Regions from separate parts of the Sphingobium fluminis genome, predicted to be linked through region 1. Evidence: predicted binding sites of a transcription regulator. Region 1 holds the regulator's gene; the other holds the start of a gene.
The links. Region 1 encodes LexA, which represses DNA repair genes until DNA is damaged. Its sites were predicted from a motif close to GTTCCNCNCTTGTTCT; they were not measured.

Region 1 (3,407 bases):
TCGGGGCAGTCATCTTCCTGCTGTTGCGCGTGATGGCGATCAGCCGACAAGCGACACTGGGCCTGCCGTTGATGATGATCGCGGCGGCCGGCGGCGCACTGGCCGGGATCGGTTATACGCTGCTGACCGGGGCGGAGGTGCCGACGGTACGATCGTGCGTCGCGGCGCTGCTCGTACTGGCGGGGCTGGCGCTGGGGCGCGACGCGATCACGCTGCGCCTCGTTGCGGCGGGCGCTTTGGTGGTGCTGGCGTTGTGGCCCGATGCGCTGGTCGGCCCCAGTTTCCAGATGAGTTTCGCCGCGGTAATCGCGATCGTCGCGCTCGGCGAACATCCCCGCTATCGGGCGTTCGTTGCCGCGCGCGACGAAAGCGTATCGCGCCGCATCGGTAGGGCGCTGTTGGCGCTGCTCGCGACGGGCTTCGCGGTCGAACTGGTCTTGGCGCCGATCGCCCTGTTTCATTTCCACAAAGCGGGATTGCTCGGCGCCTTTGCCAACCTGATCGCCATCCCGCTGACGACGTTCGTCGTGATGCCGCTGGAGGCGCTCGCGCTTCTGCTCGATATCGCAGGGCTGGGCGCGCCGGTGTGGTGGCTGACCGGCCAAGCACTGCGGCTGCTGCTGTTCATTGCCCACAGTGTCGCAGCGAGCCCGATGGCGGTAATGCTCGCGCCAGCCACCTCGCCTTGGCTCTACGGGATCATGGTGATGGGCGGGCTTTGGGTGCTGTTGTGGCGTACAAGCCTGCGCTGGCTGGGTCTGCTCGCCATCCTGCCGGGGCTAATCGCGATTTTTACTGCTTCTCCGCCCGACATATTGGTGACTGGCGACGGGGGCCATGTTGCGGTCCGGACGGCTGGCGGCGGCATGGCGATCCTGCGTGATCGAGCGGGCGATTATGTGCGCGACTCTCTATCGGAGAGCGCTGGTTTCGACGGCGCACTGGCCGCTATTGCGGCGCTTCCCGAAGCCCGTTGTTCCGCCGACATGTGCGCGTTGCGCATGGTTGCGGGTGGGCGCCCGTGGCGCATTCTGGTCACTCGATCCGATATGCTGGTCGACAGGGCAGCCATGGAGCGCGACTGCGCGGCGGCGGATATCGTTCTGAGCAACCGCCGCTTGCCTAACTGGTGTCGGGCACGCTGGTTGAAAGCCGACCGTGCCTTGCTGCGCCGCACCGGCGGGATTGCGATCAACCTTGAGAGCGCCACCATCCAGACGGTCCGGTCCCCCGGCGACGCGCATCCCTGGGTTCCGGTCCCACCCCGCAGCCGGCCACCGTATCAATTATATCGGCGCAGCAGCCCCGCAAGCTTACCTTGAATCCGCACCTGCCCGGTATCGTAGATTTGCGGCTGATAGGCGCTATTGGCGGGGTCGAGCCGGACCTTTGGCCCCTCTCTACGGAAATATTTGAGCGTCGCTTCATGCTCGTCGATCAACGCCACGACGATTTGCCCGTCGCGTGCCACCTCGGTGCGCTGGATGAGGGCAAAGTCGCCATCGAGAATACCGGCCTCGACCATCGAATCGCCGGATACTTCAAGCGCATAATGGTCGCCTGTTCCAAGCAGCGCGGCGGGGACGGATAGCATAGTCTGCCCCTCCATTGCCTCGATCGGTACGCCGGCCGCAATCCGCCCGTGCAGCGGAATTTCGATGACGTCATTCGCCGCGACCGGCAAGCTCGGCGCAAGCTGGGGCTTGGCAAATGGCGGCTTGACGCTTCGGCCAACGGCCTCGGGAAATTTAAGAACCTCGAGCGCCCGCGCGCGGTTGGGCAGTCGTCGAATGAATCCCCGTTCCTCGAGCGCGTTGATCAACCGGTGAATGCCGGATTTCGAACGCAGATCGAGCGCGTCCTTCATTTCCTCGAACGAGGGGGATACACCACCCTCTTCGAGCCGGCTGTGAATGAAGTTCAGCAGTTCCTGCTGTTTGGGCGTCAACATGCCACTTGCCTCCATGGAACGGATGGAGAACACTTAGGAAACGAATTGAGGCAAGTCAAGCGGCACCGACATCCCCGGTGGGCAGGATCACTCGCTAAATCGGAAGGATCGTTACGCTCTCGCCCGGTTGGCCGACAGGCGAACCGGCCGGGCGCAGGATCAGGCAGTCGGCCGCCGCCAGCGAAACCATGGCGGCACTATCCTGCGAGGTGACCGATACGACGCCCGCATCGCTTCGAAACGCCCGCAGATATTCGTCGCGCTCGCCGGTGGCTGGCAAGATGGAACCCAGATTTGCACGGATGGTGGGCGGCCCCGGAGCAGCAGCGCCGGCCATGCTCCGGACCAGCGGCAACAGAAAGAGCGTCGCCGTAACGAAAGCCGAAACGGGATTGCCGGGCAAACCGAGGAATATTGCCTGCCCGATGGTGCCTGCCATTAACGGCTTGCCTGGCCGCATGCGGATTTTCCAGAAATCGAGCGTGCCCCCTGCTGCGAGAAAGGCGGGGCGCACCAGATCATGGTCGCCGACCGATGCGCCGCCGGTCGAGACGATTATATCCGCCCCGGCGGCGCGAGCAAAAGCGTCGGTTTGGGCGGGAAGATCATCCGGAACGATGCCTAGGTCGATGACATCGCAGGGCAGCGCGGACAACATCGCCGCAAGCATCGGTGCGTTCGAACTGGGCAGCCTGCCGGGCGGGGTAAGGGCGCCCGGCGGCACCAACTCGTTACCTGTGGATAGCAGGGCGACGCGCGGCCTTCCGCCCACGGGGAGACAGCCGTGCCCGGCCAGAACGGCCAGCGCGATTTGCGGGGGGCCGAGCCACGAGCCGGCCGGGAGCAGCGAATCGCCTGTCCTGAAATCCGACCCGGCGGGCCGGACGTGACGGCCTGGCGTCAACGCATCGTCAAGGCCCGACAACCGGCCGTCCTCAACCCGTGCATTTTCCTGAATGAGGATGGCGTCGGCACCAATAGGCATCGGCGCGCCGGTGAAGATGCGGCAAGCGGTGCCCTGAACAAGCGGATCAGGCACGCCCCCGCCAGCAGCGCTCGTCGCCGTGACCGTCCAGGGGCCGGGCCATTCCGACGCGCGGACGGCATAGCCGTCCATGGCGGACAGGTCGACCCAGGGTTGATCGCGTAAGGCGTGGAGATCGCGCGCAAGCCAGCGCCCGGCGCAATCGACGGCCGCCAGTTCTTCAGCCGGCAGTGAGGATGCGAGTGCGAACAGGCGCGCTTGCGCTTCGTTCACGGGGATCAGACTCATGATGCGCGCCAGTCACCCGATTTGCCGCCAGACTTGGCGAGCAGACGGACGTTACCGATGATCATGCCCTTATCCAACGCTTTGGCCATATCGTAAATGGTGAGCAGCGCGACGCTGGCTGCGGTAAGCGCTTCCATCTCGACGCCCGTCCGACCGGCGCTCCGCGCTGTCGCGGTGACGTCG
Region 2 (3,407 bases), 100 kb from region 1:
GGTATAGCCGCTCTCGTCCAATATCTGGCGCGCGAGTTCGGCATGGGGCAACTGCCCGGACCGGTCGCGCCAGCGGGCGAGATCGCCGATGAAGGCCCCTAACGCGCGGCGCGCCTGCGGCGTCAGTTCATCGGTATCGAGGATGCGCGCGGCGGCCAGCGCCAGCGGAATGCCCTCCGCCCGCGCGAGCCGGTGCAGCTTTTCCACCGCCTTGTCGCCAAGGCCGCGCTTGGGGATGTTGACGATGCGTTCGAACGCCAGATCGTCCGCAGGCTGGTTGACCAGCCGAAGATAGGCCAGCGCGTCGCGGATTTCGGCGCGCTCGTAGAAGCGGAAGCCGCCGATGATGCGGTAGGGCAGGCCGATCTGGATGAAGCGGTCCTCGAATTCACGGGTCTGATGCTGCGCCCGCACGAGAATGGCGATGTCGTCCAGCGATCCGCCCGTGCGCTGGATCGCCTCGATCTCCTCGCTGACCCGTCGCGCTTCCTCCGGCCCGTCCCACACGCCCAGCACGCGCACCTTTTCGCCGACATCGATCTCGGTCCACAGCGATTTGCCGAGCCGCCCGCCATTTTCAGCAATCACGCCCGACGCCGCGCCCAATATGTGGGGCGTCGACCGGTAATTCTGTTCCAGCCGCACGATCGTCGCGCCGGGAAAATCCTTTTCGAAGCGCAGGATGTTCGCCACCTCTGCGCCACGCCAGCTGTAGATCGACTGGTCATCATCGCCCACGCAGCAGAGATTTTTGCGGGTCTGGGCGAGCAGGCGAAGCCAGAGATACTGGCTGGAGTTGGTGTCCTGATATTCGTCCACCATGATATAGCGGAACCGCTGCTGATACTGTTCGAGCACGTCCCGATGCGTTTTGAGGATCGTCAGCACATGCAGGAGCAGGTCACCGAAATCGCAGGCGTTCACCTGCGCCAGTCGCGCCTGATAGGCGGCATAGAGCTTCTGCCCCTTGCCATTGGCATAGCCTTCGCTCTCGCCCGCGCCTACATCCTGCGGAGTCAGGCCCTTATTCTTCCACTGGTCGATCAGGCCGCCCAGCTGCCGCGCGGGCCAGCGCTTTTCGTCGATGCCCTCTGCCTGAATGAGTTGCTTCATCAGGCGCAACTGATCGTCGGTGTCGAGTATCGTGAAGTTGGAATGGAGACCCACCAGTTCGGCATGGCGACGCAGCATCTTGGCGGCGATGGCGTGGAAGGTGCCGAGCCAGGGCATGCCCTCGACCGCCGGGCCGATCATCCGGCCAACGCGCTCGCGCATTTCCCGCGCTGCCTTGTTGGTGAAGGTGACGGCGAGGATTTCGGACGGATAGGCGCGGCGCGTCGCGACCAGATGCGCCAGCCGCGCCGTCAGCGCGGCGGTCTTGCCCGTGCCCGCGCCGGCCAGGACCAGCAAAGGGCCTTCCGTCGTCAGCACGGCTTCGCGCTGGGGCGCGTTAAGGCCCCGGAGATATGGCGGTTCGTCAGCAGGGGCTTGGTCGGGTGTCATCGATGAACAACTAGGAAGAGGCAACGGCAGGGGCAAGGTGGCGCACTTGCCGTGAGGCGCTTTCTATGAGAACAAAAAGAGAATCACGCAAGGAGGAAGATATGGTCACGGGCCGATGCCAATGCGGCGCCATCGCGTATAAGGCCGATGGTGACCCGGTACATAGTTCGCTTTGCCATTGTTCGGACTGCCGCAGGAGCGCGGGTGCGCCGATGGTGGGCTGGGCTTTGTTCGCCGAGGAACGGGTGACAATCAGCGGTGCGCCGGTGACGTACCAATCGTCCGACAATGTCAGTCGCGCGTTTTGCGGTACTTGCGGAACCGGGCTGTTTTACAGAAATCCGGTCGCCTTTCCCGGCATGGTCGACATCCAGACCGGCACGCTGGACGATCCTTCGGCTCTCCCGCCGCAGGCCCATATTCAGGTGGCGGATGCACCATCATGGATGGCCGATGCGCACGAACTGCCCAAATTCGATCGCTATCCGTCGGGTTGAATTCCCCCGTTTTTGGTCAGTCCATGGCGCATAAGCCACGCTTCGTCGTCGGGAGGGGAACGGGCGCTTACCGGTGCTGGTTCTTCGCGTGCCGCATCCTGACGGATGCAACGGGCCGACAAGATAAGGAAGGATGATCCCGATGAAATCCATCATGCTGGCAGGCGCCGCCCTGCTGACTTTTTCCGCTGGTCTGACAGGCATGGCGGTCGCACAGACCGCGCCTGCCCAAACCGCTCAGCCGACTGCCGCCGATCCCGCTTCGTCCATGCCGATGGGCGATGCGACCCAGACCGATAGCCCTGCGGCGGCCTCGCCTCAGGCTGCCGATCCCAACGCAGGCCAGCCGACCGGCGCGGTTCCGGCCGATACCGGTATGGTGCCAGCGCCGGCCGATGCGCCGAAGGATGCCACAGCGCCGGTTGGAACGTCCGCCAATCCGGTCACGGTAGGGGGCAACGTCACGCCGCCACCGACCGAAGCGAAGGACTATCCGGTTTGCAGCAAGACGGTGCAGGATAGCTGCATCAATCGCGGCGAAGGGCAGCGTAAGGCGCGCCGCCACCGTTAATCATCGATCAGGGTCTCGTGAAGCCTGTGCTTTGCGGGACCCGGACCGCTTCAGGCATCGGCACGAAGCAGGGTCAGCCGCGCCTTGCCGACATCGCGCACCGCATCGATGATAAAGCCCTTGACCAATATATCCTCACGACGATCCGTCTCGATGCTGATCCAGCTGGCGGGCCCGGTCCAGCCGAGGCGGGACAATTTGTCGAGGGCCACCGCCCCCGCTCCGGTGCCATAGGGCGGGTCCATGAACAGCAGATCGAGCGGCCTCTGGCTGCTTCCCAGCGAAAGAACGCTTGAGGTGCGAATGTCTGGGCGGATGCCGAGCCGGTCGCCATTGGCGCGGATCGCGTCGATCGCCGGCTTGTCTTGCTCGACGAAGAGGCAGGAGCCGGCGCCGCGCGATAGCGCCTCAAAACCCAATGCCCCGGACCCTGCGAAGAAATCACCGACCGCCAGCCCCTCGAACGAACCGAGTCGGCTGACGAGCATCGAAAATAACGTTTCACGCGTGCGATCGGCGGTGGGACGCGTGGCGTCGCCCTTCGGCGCGATCAACGGGCGGCCGCGCCATTGACCCGCGATGATCCTCATGCCTTGTTCTTCAGGCTGGCGCGGAACTGGACGAGATCATGCTGGCGCACCTCTTCGACTTTGCCCGGTGCCAGGTCGGCGAGGAGAAACGGACCATAGCTGGTGCGGATCAGGCGGTTGACCTGAAGCCCCATATGTTCGAGCACGCGGCGCACCTCGCGGTTCTTGCCTTCGGTCAGGGTCATTTCGATCCACTGGTTCCGGCCGGTGCGCCGCTCAAGATTGGCCTCGATCGGACCGTAGCGG

Region 2: a site for LexA is predicted at 1,572-1,587, ahead of WG907_RS12585 (ATP-dependent helicase). Genes of this name have one in related genera too.

Annotation. Positions count from the first base shown of each region.
Region 1 covers NZ_JBBJUK010000004.1:214,217-217,623, reverse strand. Annotated here, with positions in the region: gene WG907_RS13115 (ComEC/Rec2 family competence protein) at 1-1,322, shown strand, start outside; gene lexA (transcriptional repressor LexA) at 1,283-1,951, opposite strand; gene WG907_RS13105 (molybdopterin molybdotransferase MoeA) at 2,046-3,224, opposite strand; gene moaC (cyclic pyranopterin monophosphate synthase MoaC) at 3,221-3,407, opposite strand, start outside.
Region 2 covers NZ_JBBJUK010000004.1:110,324-113,730, reverse strand. Annotated here, with positions in the region: gene WG907_RS12585 (ATP-dependent helicase) at 1-1,503, opposite strand, end outside; gene WG907_RS12580 (GFA family protein) at 1,605-2,000, shown strand; gene WG907_RS12575 (Fe-S oxidoreductase) at 2,143-2,571, shown strand; gene rsmD (16S rRNA (guanine(966)-N(2))-methyltransferase RsmD) at 2,622-3,161, opposite strand; gene WG907_RS12565 (pseudouridine synthase) at 3,158-3,407, opposite strand, start outside.